One region of the Gordonia bronchialis DSM 43247 genome, then DNA from elsewhere that is predicted to be linked to it. Evidence: riboswitches for the same ligand, from Rfam matches in the RefSeq annotation. Region 1 holds a riboswitch; the other holds the start of a gene.
What was found. Region 1 has a riboswitch for cyclic di-AMP ahead of GBRO_RS06060 (transglycosylase family protein). Riboswitches for the same ligand answer to the same signal wherever they lie in the genome.

Region 1 (6,938 bases):
GCTGTGACCGAGAAAGCAGTGACCGACAACGCAGTGTCCGACGACGCAGTGACCAAGCAGGTTGCGACGGCCAAGCACAGCAAGAAGCGCTACGTCGACAACGGCTGGCCCTTCGACGACGGTGAGCACGCCGTCTCGGAGTTCGCGACCAACATCTCCGGCGCGTTGTCGCCCTACGGCGATGTCGAGTTCCCGCTGCCGCTGGACGAGCTGCCGTTCGTGCAGTCCAAGACGGTCATCAACCGCTGATTTCATGCCACCGCCGGCGAGCGACCCGTCCGGCCGCGACCCCGGCCTGACGCACATCGACGCGTCGGGGACCGCGCGCATGGTCGACGTCGGTGGTAAGGCCACCACCAGCCGCCGCGCCATCGCGGGCGGAACCTTCCGGACGACGACCGAGGTCATCGACCTGCTCAGCGAAGCCCGCCTCCCCAAGGGAGACGTGCTGGCCACTGCCCGTATCGCCGGCATCATGGCCGCCAAACGCACCGACGAGCTGATCCCGCTCTGTCACCAGCTCGCACTGTCGTCGGTGGAGATCGATTTCGACATCGGTGCCGACCACATCGACGTCACCGCCACGGTTGCCACATCCGGCCAGACCGGCGTCGAGATGGAAGCCCTCACCGCGGTCGCCGTCACCGGACTCACCCTGCACGACATGGTCAAGGCCGTCGACCGCCGCGCATCGATGGGGGATATCCGCTTGCTGGAGAAGACCGGCGGCAAGTCGGGCACCTGGCGTCGGGACCACAGTGAGTGACGAGACGGTAAGTGACGGGACAGGGCGTGAGCTGCACGCCTGGATCGTGGTCGCGTCGACGCGGGCGAGCCGCGGCCAATACCTCGACCGTTCCGGGCCGATCATCAGCGACTGGCTCGGCGCGCAGGGTTTCACCGTCGACGAGCACGTCGTCGTCGCCGACGGCCCGCCCGTCGGCGAAGCGATCCGCGCCGCGATCTACGCCGAGGCGCACCTCGTGATCACCACCGGCGGAACCGGTCTGACGCCCACCGATCGGACCCCGGAGCAGACCCGTGCGCTGCTCGACGTCGAGATCCCCGGTCTCGCCGACGCCATCCGCACCGCCGGACTGCCGGCCGTGCCGACCGCTGTGCTCTCGCGCGCCACCGCCGGGGTCGCCGTGACAACACTGATCGTCAACCTCCCGGGCTCGACCGGCGGCGTGCGCGACGGACTCGGCGTCCTCGACGGCGTCGTCCACCACGCCATCGACCAGATCCGCGGCGGAGATCACTGATGGGGCACAGTCATCCGATCCGGGCCGAGGTCGCCGATACCGCGATCGACCTGATGGAGCACGAGCGCTGGGTTGCCGAGGCAGCGGCGGGGCACGCGGGCGCGATCGTCGGCTTCGTCGGCGCGGTGCGCGATCACGACCACGGGCGAGGGGTTCGCGCACTGTCCTACTCGTCGCACCCGACGGCACCTCGGGTGCTCGCCGAGGTCGTTGCGGAGGTGACACTCGACGCGGAGATCCGCGCGGTGGCGGTGTCACACCGGGTGGGTGACCTGGTGGTCGGTGACGCCGCGTTCATCGTGGCGGTCGCCGCCGACCATCGTCGGGCCGCCTTCGAGACGTGCGCGCGGCTCGTGGACGAGGTCAAGGCACGTCTGCCGGTGTGGAAACACCAGTTCTTCGACGACGGCTCCGACGAGTGGGTCGGATCGGCCTGACGCCGTCGTCCCGTGCGTCCGGGGGAGAGCAGAAGAATGGAAAAGGGCCCCGCACGGATCATTCATCGTGCGGGGCCCTTCGACAAGGGGCCCATCCGGGCCACTGCGCGGGTCCGGGCGACTCAGGGCTGATTCAGGTCAGCTCAGGGCAGCGGCAGCAGGTGCTTGTTCTGGTTGAACAGCTTGATCTGCTCCGGGCTCAGCTTGACGCCACTGTCCTTGGCGGCCTTCCACATCTGCTTGACCTCGGGGGTCACGTTCGATGAGTCCAGGGCGCTGTCGACCTGGTTGGCGACGTCATCGGTGGACTTGGCGTTGGGAGCCTTGGCCAGGTTGAAGTCCTTGTGCTCCGGGGCCTGCGGCTGGTTGCGGATCGGGTTCACGTCGTTGGGCGCGGTGCGCGGGGTCGGGCCGGAGAGCGGTCCGCCGCAGCTCGGCCATGCGCCCTTGCCCTGGCCGGCGAGAACACGCTCGGCGACGACGATTTGCTCCTCGCGAGTCGCCTGGTCGGCGCTCGGGGCGAACTGGGTGCCGCCGTGGCCGGCCCAGGTGCTCGGGCTGAACTGGAGGCCGCCATGGTAGCCGTTTCCGGTGTTGATGGCCCAGTTGCCGCCCGACTCGCACTGGGCAACCTGGTTCCACTCGGAATCGGTGGCGGCGTTGGCCGAGCCGGTGCCCAGCAGGGCTGCGCCACCGCCGAGGACTGCTCCGGTGAGCGCGACCTTGGCGAGGGTCTTGGTGGTCGTGTTGGTCGTCTGCTTGCGATGACGTCCGGACATGAATCGAATTCCTCTCTCCACGCGCCTACGAAGTCAGCTGTCGGGTTCGAGCGAGAGGTTGCTCGGTCCCGGGGCCTTGTGAGCCCTGGGACTTAACCCCAAGGACATCGGTGTGATGCCCGGTCTCAGGGGATGAGGGTGGGTCCCCCGTCCTCGCTCCTAGAAATCTGTTCTCGGTGTCGGTCTCGTCGGCGGAGCGAGGCTCGGCGCGGCCGGCGAGACGTTATCTTTCTGTCTGCTTTTCTGTGACCCCCGCGGGGTCGTCTCGTACAGTACGACGTTCATTCGGTCGAATCACAGGTCTCGCACAACCTGAATTCGGTGTCGAATTCGGGACTTTCGGCGCCGATGGGCCGTCATCGCAGTTCACGGCACCAGTGGTCGTCTCGTGTCCTACTTGTTACCTCACCGTTATGTGAGCAAGGTCACAGCGCGATTGTGGTCTCAGCCACCCGCGAATGGCGGCAACACGTCGAGGGTCGTGCAGTGGCCCAGCGGCCGGTTCCGGTCGCGGACGGCGATCTCGTCGCGCAGATACGAGCAGCGGGGCAGAACCGCGGCGAGAGCGGGGTTTCCGGCTGCGAGCAGAGCTTCCAGTTCGCCTACGGTCGTGGCCGGTTCCACGTCGACGACGACGCTCTCGGCACCTGCAGCCGCGCGCGCGGCAGCGAAATAGCGGACGGTCAGCTGCATGGGGCTCTCAGCCGCCGATCGCAGACATCGGCCGGGCAGGCTGCCGGAAGTCGGGGGTGTTGACCGCGTGCCCGGCCGCCTTGGCCCACGCGTTGGCGCGCCAGCGGGCCGCGATCGCATCGTCGATTCGGTCGTCGGGCAGGGTGCGGAGAACAGAGCGCAGATCCGTCTCGGTCGTCGCGAACAGACAGTTGCGCAGCGAGCCGTCGGCGGTGAGCCGGGTGCGGTCGCAGTCCCCGCAGAACGGCCGTGTCACCGATGCGATCACGCCGACCCGCGCCGGACGCCCGGCCCGCTGATGGCCGTCGACGATCCACGTCGCTGCGGGTGCGCTGCCGCGCGGCGCGTCGTCGGGCCGAAGGTCGAAGGCCGCCGACAACGCGCCGAGGATCTCGTCGGCAGTCACCATGCGCGCACGCGCCCACGCATGATCGGCGTCGAGCGGCATCTGTTCGATGATCCGCAGTTCGTAACCCTCCCGCAGGCAGAACGCGAGGAGGTCGGGCAACCGGGCGAGGTCGGAGTGGTCGGCGAGGACCGCGTTCACCTTCACCGGGTCGAGCCCGGCGTCGCGGGCCGCGGCCAGCCCGGCGAGGACGTCGTGCAGCCGGTCGCGCCGGGTGATCTCGGCGAACCGTTGCGCATCGACGGTGTCGAGCGAGACGTTTATGCGGTCGAGGCCGGCGTCGACCAGTCCGCGGGCCCGCCTGGTCAGGCCCAGACCGTTTGTGGTCATGGCCAGCTCGGGTCGCTGCGGGAGCGCCGCCATGCGCGCGATGATCTCCTCCAGATCGCGCCGCAGCAGCGGTTCGCCGCCGGTGAAGCGGATGCGGTGCACGCCGAGGTCCCGCACCGCGACGGTCAGCACCCGCACCAGTTCATCGGTGCTGAGCAGTTCCGCGGAATCCATCCAGTCCAGCCCCTCGGCGGGCATGCAGTAGGTGCAGCGCAGATTGCAGCGGTCGGTGACCGAGACCCGCAGATCGCGCGCTACCCGGCCGAAGGTGTCGATCAGCGCGCCGCCGGCTGCCTCCGGACGTCCCGGGGCCGACGCCGCGGCGTCGGGCACGCGGCGTGTCGGCAACCCGAGCGCGACGGTCGTCACTACCGTCTGGCTTCCAGAGCGCGGAAAGTGCTGGCGTGGAACACAAGTGGTTCGACGGTGGGGTCGGCGCGCAGGGTCTCGATCGCCAGGAGGACCACGGTGTGGTCGCCGGCCTGGATCTCGTTGTGGATGGTGCACGACAGGTGGGCGGCGGCGTCCGGGATGAACACCGCGCCGTCGTCGCCCAGCAGCGGCGTGATCCCGTCGAAGCGGTGCTCGGCGGTACCGGCCATCTGCCGGCACAGCTGCGACTGTTCACCGGCGAACACGCTCACGCCGATCGCCGGGGCGGTGCGCAGACGCGGCCAGGTGGTCGAGGCGTTCTGTACGCACACCGACACCAGGGGCGGATCGAGGGAGACAGTGGTGAACGAACTGGCCGCCATTCCGATCAGTGCGCGCGAATCCGGTTCGGCGGGGTCCTGGGAACAGACAGCGACGACGCCGGACGGGAAACAACTGTAGGCCTGACGCAATGCGGACGCGTCGGAGGCGGGAGCGAGCTCGAAGGCGATGCGGTCGGTGGTGGTCATCTGTTATCGCACCCGCCGCCCGGATCGAAGGGCCGCGACCAGACCGAGGGCGAAACCGAGGGGCGCGCACATCGTCAGCAGGTAGACCGCGGTCGGGGCGGTGTCGCCGTGGCTGACGAGCGGCGTGACGAACAGGGCGATCACGGCGAGGATTCCGATGGCGAAAACCACGCCGGCGACCGCGACCAGGCTCACCGATCGGCGCGCGGTTCCAGTGCGTTGCATACCTCCACGGTAGATCACTTCCCGGCCCCGGCCGGCCCAACCGGTGTGGGCTCACTCGCATGACGGGTAATGCCCGTGACTCGTCTGGCGGCGGTTGGCTACCATTGACCGACCAGGCGCCTTGCTCATCTTGTCCGAGCTTGTTCATGTAAGGCTCACTCGCGATGGGTGACGGTGCCTTTTGTTGTGACCGATCCGAACAGATGAGGGTGAGCACAGTGCCGACCGGCAAGGTGAAGTGGTACGACGCGGAGAAGGGCTTCGGCTTCCTGGCACAGGAGGACGGCGAGGACGTCTACGTCCGTTCTTCGGCGTTGCCCGACGGTGTCGAGGGGCTCAAGCCCGGACAGCGCGTCGAGTTCGGCATGGCCGCGGGACGACGCGGCCCGCAGGCCCTGAGCGTGACCGTTCTGGAGCCGGCGCCCAGCGTCGCCAAGAACACGCGCGAGGCCGCGCGTAAGGAAGTCAAGCGGCACAGCCCTGACGAGCTGCACGGCATGGTCGCCGATCTCATCACCCTGCTCGAAGGCAAGGTGCAGCCGGATCTGCGCAAGGGACGCTATCCCGATCGCAAGACCGCTCAGCGGATCTCCGAGGTGGTCCGGGCGGTCGCCCGAGAGCTCGACCACTGAGTTCGCCGGCCGGATGGCCGGCGTGTGCGTCCCCGGGCCGTCAGGCCTCGGGGACCATGTAATCGGCCGGTTTGGTGTCGACGGCCAGTACCCCTCGGGCCGGTCCGAGCGTCCCGTCCTGGTTGATGATCGCCGAGGGCAGGTTGACGGTGATCCCGAGCAGCACCGAATCGGGTCGTGACCGGAGGATGACGGTGTAGCGGCTGCCGGAGGCGTAGGTTTTTTCGTCCTCGTAGGGCCCGCGTGGCGTGGAGTACAGCGCAATCAGCGTCCACGGTCCCTCGCCGATGCTCGTCGACACCGAAAGGACCGCCGTCGTACCGATCGGGACCGGGACGTGCGGGGTGTCGCGCTGCGGCCGATCCAGCGGCGGATCGCAGCCCCGCAGGAACAAGTCGCACCACCGGACAGGGTCGATCTGGTGGAGTCCGTCATCGGTCGCCACGTGCAGGTAGGGCTGGTGTTCGCGGGGTGCGTCGCGCACCAGCAGGAACACCGCCGTCCCCACGACGGCGACAAAGAGCACGGCGACCGCCGTGATGATGGCGAGCGCCTTCTTCTCGCCGCTGCGCAAGTACATGTCAGTGCTTCCCGGAGTGGTCGGGCCGGTGGCCGGGGTGTGAGGTGTGCCCGCCGCGGTCCCGCGGCGAATAAGTCTGTGGCTGTGCGCGAGTGGGCGCACCGGACGGGCCGGCGGCGCGTTCGGTGCGCGGATGGGCGCGCAGCCGATCGGTGGTCGGGGCGGCGAAGGCCATCGTCGGCATCGCGTGGTCGGGACGCCGGCCACCGAGTCCGGGTACCAGCGACGACCCGCGCCACGTCATGATCGTCTGCAGCAGGCCGATGCCGAGCAGTACCGAGACCACGGTGAACCCGAGCCACAGATACGGCGGCAGCAGCACGCCCAGCGACGCCCCGAACACCCAGGACAACTGCAGGACGGTCTCCGACCGGCCGAACGCCGATGCCCGTGATTCGTCGGGCAGATCGTCCTGGATCGACGAGTCGAGGCAGACCTTGCCGATGGCACTCGTCCCGGAGGCGACGAGCGCGGCGATGCAGGCGGCGAGCACGTTGCCGAAGATGGCGGCGAGCACGGCGACGACGAAGCAGGCGGCCGTCGACCCGACGACGATGGTGGGCGGATTCTTCAGTTCCAGGCGGGTTCCGATGCCGTTGCCCAGGGCGTTCCCGACGCCCGCGGCCGCGCCGACCGCACCGATCAGCAGGAGCTGGGTGAACCCGCCCTCGTCGGGGTTCGCCGTCTGC
Region 2 (6,938 bases), 2.0 Mb from region 1:
CCGAGGAGACCGGTGAGATGACCCCCACCCTCAAGGTGAAGCGCAACGTGGTCACCGAGAAGTTCGCCGACGACATCGAGGCGATCTACCAGAAATAGGCGCGCCAAAAGTCGGAGGCCGCAGCGCTCACAGCAGCTGGCGCAGACGCGCGGCGATGTGCTGCCACTGCCAGTTGTCGACGACGAATTCCCTTCCCCGCCTGCCCATCTCGGCCGCGGCCGCGGGGTCGCGGATGATGGACAAGATCGCCAGCGCGACGGCATCGACGTCCGTCCCGTCCACCACGGTGCCGGTGACCGACTCGATCACCGTCTCCGGCGCGCCGCCGGACTGCCCGGCCACCACCGGCACCCCGGTGGCCGATGCCTCGAGGTAGACGATGCCCAGCCCCTCCACATCCAGCCCGCCACCGCGGGTGCGGGCCGGCATGGCGAAGACGTCGGCGATGTTATGGTAGGCCGGGAGTTCTTGTGCGGCAACGGTTCCGGTGAAGAAGACATGATCGGTCATGCCGGTCTCGCCGGCGATCCGGTGCAGCGTGTCGGCGTAGGGCCCGCCGCCGACGATGACCAGCGCCGCGTCGGGCACCTCCCGCCGGATCAGCGGGAGCGCACGGATCAGCATGTCCTGCCCCTTGCGCGGTACCAGCCGCGACAGACACAGAATGGTCGGCCGCTGCGCCAGTCCCAGACGGCGGCGGGTGTCGGCACGCAGCGCGGCGTCGGGGGCGAACCGCGTCACGTCCACCCCGGGCGGCAGATACTCCAGGGCCGCTTGCGCGCCGAAGGCCGACGCGAACCGGCCGCGGGTGTAGCGGCTGACGAAGGTGACGACGTCGACGTGCCGGCCGATGTACCCCAACACCTGACGTGCCACCGGCAACATCGACCAGCCCACCTCGTGACCGTGGGTGCTCGCGATGACGCGCCCGGCCCCGGCCCGGCGCACCGCGGGAGCCAGCACCGCCAGCGGCGCCGCGGCCCCGAACCACACGGTCTCGATGTTCTCGGTCCGGATGATCTGCGCGGCACGGCGCGCGACGAACGGGGTCGGCAGCATCAGCGTCGTCGGATGCCGGTACACGCGATAGGGCACGGCTGCGTCGAACTCGATGTGACTGCGGCGGCGCCACCGCGGTGCGTAGACGACGATGTCTTCCGGCGGCAGCAGATCCACCAGGTTCTGCAGGTACGACTGGATGCCGCCGGGCCGGGGCGGAAAGTCATTGGTGATCAGCAGTGTTCTACGCATGATGGGTCCGGCGCATCTTATCGGACCTGATCGACCAGCCAGCGCCGCCACTCGGTGACCAGCGCGTCGCGCCCGATGCCCAGAGTCGCTCGGATCGCGTCGTTCTGCCGTGCGGTGTCGGCGGTGCCGGCCACGCCGAGATAGAGCTGTCGCAGGCGCGGCTCGTCCCACTTCTGCGCGACGAAGGCCGCGAATGACCAGGCCGACTGGTAGGCCAGTTGTGAATCGGGCCCGGCGACCGCGAACTCGGCGTCCTCGGGCAGGCGACCGGGCGGGCCGTCCTCGATGATGCGGTCCGCGAGTTGTGGTGCGGCGTCGGCGAATCGACGGTAGGTGCCCTTGCGTCCGACATACTCGGGTACGCCTTCGGTGATCCACATCGGGGCCCCGACCGCGGTGGATGTGCGCGCGGCGACGTGGGTCAGTTCGTGTCGCAGCACCACGCCGAGCGCGGGCTCCGGCAACGCGCGTGCCTGTGGGGTGAGGACGACCCGTACTCCGACGGCCGTCCGGTTGCGGGTGTCGATGCGGTCGAAGACGGTCGCCGCGGCCGCACCCGGCCCGGTGGCGCCGGACGCCAGCGCCTCGAACTCGGCCGGCCGACCGGTGGTCACCACCGCCGCCCGCTGCGGCCAGTCGCTCCCCCAGAACGCGGTGACGACCGCCACGGCACCCGGCAGCAGCCTCGGCAGATGTCCCACGGTGGCCGCGGTCCCCGGGTAGGACGCGATCACCGACACGCCGCCGGCCGTCGGCACATCGAGCGCTGCCAGGCCCGGCAATCCCCACAGCTGGATCTGGGGTTCCGGCCCGCCCGACATGGTGGCGTCACCGACGATCTTCCATCCATCGCCGTAGCGGGCGAGGACGAGCTGCGCGGAGGTGACGATCTCGGGTTCGGCGAGACCGGGTAGCGCCGCACCACCGAGCGCGTGATGCAGTTCCACCGGGGCCACCCAGGAATCCGAACTGCCCTGGGCGTCGAGCTTCGCCTGCACGGCCGGGGCCACCAGCGCCTCGGCCTCCTCGGTGGGGGCCAGCGCAAACCGGAACGTCGCGGGCCGCAGCCCCGAACCGCGCCCGCGGCTATCGGCCGCACGCGCGCCGAAGTTGTCCGCGGCCACCATCAGCCGATCGCGAAAAGCCGTCGGCGCACTGGCATCGAGCAGACCGGCCACCGCGGTCCGATCACCGCGCAACAGTGCCGCGCCGAGATCGTCGAGGACGACGGTGACCGCGGCCGCACGCTGTTCCTCGTACAGATTGGGCGCGGTGGAAACGGTCGTGGTCGTCGAACCCTGGTCGGCTGCGCTCGACGATGACGCCGACGGATCGCCACCGGAACCGCATGCTGCCGACGCGAGGACCGCGCCGGTGATCGATATCGCGATCAGGACACGCACCACACGCGGCGTCGCGTCCGGGGTCCATCGCCGCACGTGGTGGCTGCGATCAGTAGCGACGGGCCGCGTTGTACGGACCGGCCTCGTCGATCGGGACGACCTTGACCGGGACGCCGAAGGTGGACGCGTGGATCACGTATCCGTCGCCGACGTACATGCCGACGTGATGGGCATCGGGGTAGTAGATGATCAGATCACCGGGCTGCAGATCATTGCGGTCGACGGCCCGTCCGGACGCCATCTGGGCCTCGCTCGAGCGTGGCAGCGTCTTCCCGGCCTGCTTGTACGCCCAGACCATGAGACCGGAACAATCGAAGGACGACGGTCCGGTGGCACCCCACACGTAGGGATCACCGATGCGGCTCAGGGCGGCCTGCACCGCGACCAGCGCGATGGAGGTGCCGCGCGGGACCAGCCGCGGATCGAAGGTGAACTTGGGACCCTGCAGCTCGGCGAGCTGCCGCCCGGTCATGGACCGGTAGACGGCCCGGATCTGAATCCCCTGCAACTGGAGGTTGGCCTGTTTGGTCTGCAGATCACCGCGGACCCGCTCGGCCGTGGACACGGCCTGCGACGCCGTGGCCGCGGCGGTCTCGGCGGTGGCCTTCGCCGACGCGATGCGCTTGCGCGCGGCCTTGAGGTCGGTGAGGTCCTTGGCGGCCTGCCGCTGGATCATGTCCAGGCCCGACATCTGATCCAGCAGTGACTGCGGCGAATCGCTGACCAGGACGGCATACAGGCCGGTGACCCGGGCGCCCCGATAGCTGGCGCGCACGATCTTGTCCACCCGGCCCTGGTAGAGGTCGAGCTGCGCCCGCGTCGCATCCAGCGAGCGCCGGGCGTCGGCGGCGGCGCGCCGCGAGGTCGCCACGATGCGGCGTTGCTTGTCGTATTCGATCTGCGCGTTGTGCATCGACTCCGCGGTCTTCTCCGCGTCGATGCCGAGTTGCTTGTAGCGGGTCAGCAACTGGTCGGCGGTCCGTGCCGGGATCGCTTGCGCCTCACCGGTTCCGCCGACGCCCAGCTGGACAGCGAGCAGAATCGCCAGCGCACCGGCCGCCAGAATCGCGGGTATCGAACGCGACGCCGGCACGCGTCGCTCCCCTCCCGGTCGGTTGTCCACGTTGTTCATGTCTCCTCTGAAGCCTGCTGGCCGCCCGGAGCCCGGCGTCATCCCACCCGACCGGCGCCGCCTCATCGGCGGTCCTGCCTCATCGTGTGCGAAGAATCCCCCACTGCCGTGCACTCCCTCACCTGGCGTCCCAGCCTAGATCTGTCGGGCCGTCGGGATGACCGGTTTGGGCCATACCCGGGCGATCCGCTGTCCGGTGCGGGCGAACCCGCCGCCGGAATGAGGATCGGGCGGATCACGCGTGTGTGCGTGACCCGCCCGGATCCCAAGTCATCGTGTTGCCGGCATCGTCGCTCAGTAGCGCCGCACGCCGACCAACGACCATTCCTTGACCGCGGCCTTCTTCACCGGCTGGCCATAGGTCGAGGAGTGGATGAACATGCCGTTGCCGACATAGATGCCTGCGTGACCGCCACCGTTGAAGATGAGGACGTCGCCGGGCTTGGCATCCTGGTAGGCCACCGCACGACCGCCGCCGAGCTGGCCGTAGCTGTCACGCGGGATGGTCTTGCCGGCCTGCTTGTAGGACCAGTAGATGAGGCCCGAGCAGTCGAAGGCGTTGGGCCCGGCCGAGCCGTAGGAGTACGGCGAGCCGATCTTGCTCTCGGCGGCGCGGACAGCCTTCTCACCGGTGGTCTGCTGCGGCTGACCGAACGGAGCGCCACCGTGGGGGCGCAGCTGCTGGGGGATCTGGTCCGGGTTGATGCCGGGAACCGTGAACGTGCCGAGATTCGGGATCTCGACGGCAGCGCCCTGGTTCTTCTTCTTGACCGGCTGTGCCTTCTTGACCGGGGCCTTGTGATCCTGTTGCCCGACACCCGGCACCTCGAAGGTGCCGACACCGGGCACGGTGATCGGCGCGGCGAGCGCGGGGCCGGCGGCTGCGGCGAGCGAACCGAGTGTGATCGATCCGGCGATCACGGCCCTCTTGGCGACCTTGCCTCCGCGAGTGGGCTGTTCCAAACGATGTTTGGCCACGAAGCGAGTTCTCCTTCAGTTCTCCCTCTACCGCCTACCGAGTTAGCTGTCGGGTTCGGGCCGGAAGAATGGCCCTACGCGCGTGTCATCGTGACGTGTCCATTGCCGAACACACCCGACTCGATACGCGATTCACCCCGATTCGAACTCGTCCGATGAAACATCGAACCAGCCCGAAGATGGTGGTTCCCCGGTTCGCCCGCGAGGGCGATTGAGCGGTGACCGCTTGCAGACCACTTCTTGGTGAAGCGGGACGCTCCGCAAAGGTCTCGGAAAGGTTACGAAATCGGATGCGGGTCTGTCTACCAGGCCACGCACAGCCGAACTGGTTCGCTTTGCTAACCAGCCCTCAGGATGTGCGGACCGCGGTCCGAATCAGCCCTGTGAACTGCCGTTTTCCCTGATCTTGCAGATCGTGCAGCCGTACTGGAGGCCATTGCAGCCGAGACGAACACATCGATGGCCGCATCGAGTTCCGCATCCGGCGCAAGGGACCTCAGGCCCATCCCCGACGGACCCCTTTGACCCCCATCGTCCCAGCTCGGAGTACCCAACAGCACCGTCATCGCACAGTCGCCACACGCGACGGGACGGCCCGGGCAGCTAGCGCAGTCGACATACATCTGTGATCTCCATCTCACTTCTCCCGCACGGGATGTCGTCGGTCGGATTTCGCCTGGTGATCACGACGTCGACGCCGCTCTCACTCTGAGGTGGAGACTAGGGGCACCCACCGACAAAACCACCGCAGTCCCATCCGGCCCACCGGTCCCTCGTGTCACTACCGGCCGTTGTCATAGCGTCGAACTAGTGTTCGTCGCGTGCGGAAAACGTATCGGGAGGCCGGTGACGCCGGGCAACTCACCTTCGCCGATCTCGACGACGATGCCGCGGGTGGCGGCTTCGGCGATCGCGCCCTGTTCGACACGACACTGGTCGTGGTCGACCTCGAGACCACCGGGTCGGATCCGGCCGGCGATCGCATCACCGAGATCGGTGCGGTGAAGATCCGTGGCGGAGAGGTGCTCGGCGAGTTTGCCACCCTGGTCGATCCGGAACGATCGATCCCGCCGCAGATCGTCACTCTCACCGGCATCACCCACGCCATGGTCAGCGCTGCCCCCCGTATCGAGGAGGTCCTGCCGGCCTTCATCGAGTTCGCCCGCGGATCGATCCTGGTGGCCCACAACGCTCGTTTCGACATGGGGTTCCTGCGCCGCAACGCGCAGCGGCTGCATCTGGACTTCCCGTTCCCGCTGAGCCTGTGCACCGTCACCATGGCCCGGCGCATCTTGCACCGCGAGGAGGCACCCACCGTGCGACTGTCGGCGCTGGCCGACCTGTTCGACGTGTCGGTGCGGCCGACCCACCGGGCGCTCGACGACGCGCGCGCCACCGTCGAGGTGTTCCACCATCTGCTCGAACGTGTCGGCAACCAGGGCGTGCACAGTATCCGCGACCTCACCGAGTACCTGCCGCGAACCGATCCGCAGTTGCGCGCCAAACGCCATCTCGCCGACAAGATCCCGGCACGACCCGGCGTCTACCTGTTTCGCGGACCGTCCGATGAGGTCCTCTATGTCGGCACGGCCGTCGATCTGCGGCGCCGGGTGCGCTCCTACTTCACCGGGAGCGACCCGCGCCGGCGGATCGGCGAGATGGTCCGGCTCGCCCATCGGGTCGATCACGTCGAGTGCAGCCACGGGCTCGAGGCGGCCGTGCGCGAGCTGCGCCTGCTCGGCGCACACGCACCCGCCTACAACCGCAAGTCCAAGCAGCCGCACCGGGGCTGGTGGGTGGTCCTGACCGCCGAACGCTTTCCGCGGCTGAAGGTCAGCCGGTCCCCGAGCGCCGACACCATCGGTCCCGTCGGCAACCGGACCACGGCAGCCACCATCGCCGACGTCATCTCCGCGGCCGCCGGTCTGCGAACGTGCACCGGCCGGGCGGGCGCTGACGGTTACCACTGGTGCCGCCTACCCGAGCCGGGCGCAGCAACCGTCGGACTCTGCCATGCCTCGTCACGGCGACCGCAAACGCTGACCGACTATCTGCCCCGGGTGACCGCCGCGGCGGCCCTGATGTCCGGCGCCGACGACGCGCTACTGACCGCCCTGGCCGACCGCGTCGTCGCCGCCTCCGCGGCCCAGATGTTCGAGACCGCCGCGCGCCAC

Region 2: linked by a shared signal. The riboswitch ahead of GBRO_RS15155 (C40 family peptidase) and the one ahead of GBRO_RS06060 (transglycosylase family protein) in region 1 are both predicted to bind cyclic di-AMP.

Annotation. Positions count from the first base shown of each region.
Region 1 is NC_013441.1:1,284,377-1,291,314, forward strand. It holds gene GBRO_RS06040 (hypothetical protein) at 49-249, shown strand; gene moaC (cyclic pyranopterin monophosphate synthase MoaC) at 254-766, shown strand; gene GBRO_RS06050 (MogA/MoaB family molybdenum cofactor biosynthesis protein) at 759-1,265, shown strand; gene GBRO_RS06055 (molybdenum cofactor biosynthesis protein MoaE) at 1,265-1,702, shown strand; gene GBRO_RS06060 (transglycosylase family protein) at 1,846-2,481, opposite strand; cyclic di-AMP (ydaO/yuaA leader) riboswitch at 2,488-2,670, opposite strand; gene GBRO_RS06065 (MoaD/ThiS family protein) at 2,926-3,174, opposite strand; gene moaA (GTP 3',8-cyclase MoaA) at 3,182-4,279, opposite strand; gene GBRO_RS06075 (flavin reductase family protein) at 4,279-4,812, opposite strand; gene GBRO_RS06080 (hypothetical protein) at 4,816-5,037, opposite strand; gene GBRO_RS27495 (cold-shock protein) at 5,256-5,669, shown strand; gene GBRO_RS06090 (DUF2771 family protein) at 5,710-6,249, opposite strand; gene GBRO_RS06095 (MFS transporter) at 6,251-6,938, opposite strand, start outside.
Region 2 is NC_013441.1:3,260,927-3,267,864, forward strand. It holds gene GBRO_RS15135 (AMP-dependent synthetase/ligase) at 1-98, shown strand, start outside; gene GBRO_RS15140 (glycosyltransferase family 4 protein) at 127-1,251, opposite strand; gene GBRO_RS15145 (hypothetical protein) at 1,269-2,657, opposite strand; gene GBRO_RS15150 (C40 family peptidase) at 2,704-3,786, opposite strand; gene GBRO_RS15155 (C40 family peptidase) at 4,081-4,764, opposite strand; cyclic di-AMP (ydaO/yuaA leader) riboswitch at 4,781-4,992, opposite strand; gene GBRO_RS15160 (DEDD exonuclease domain-containing protein) at 5,586-6,938, shown strand, end outside.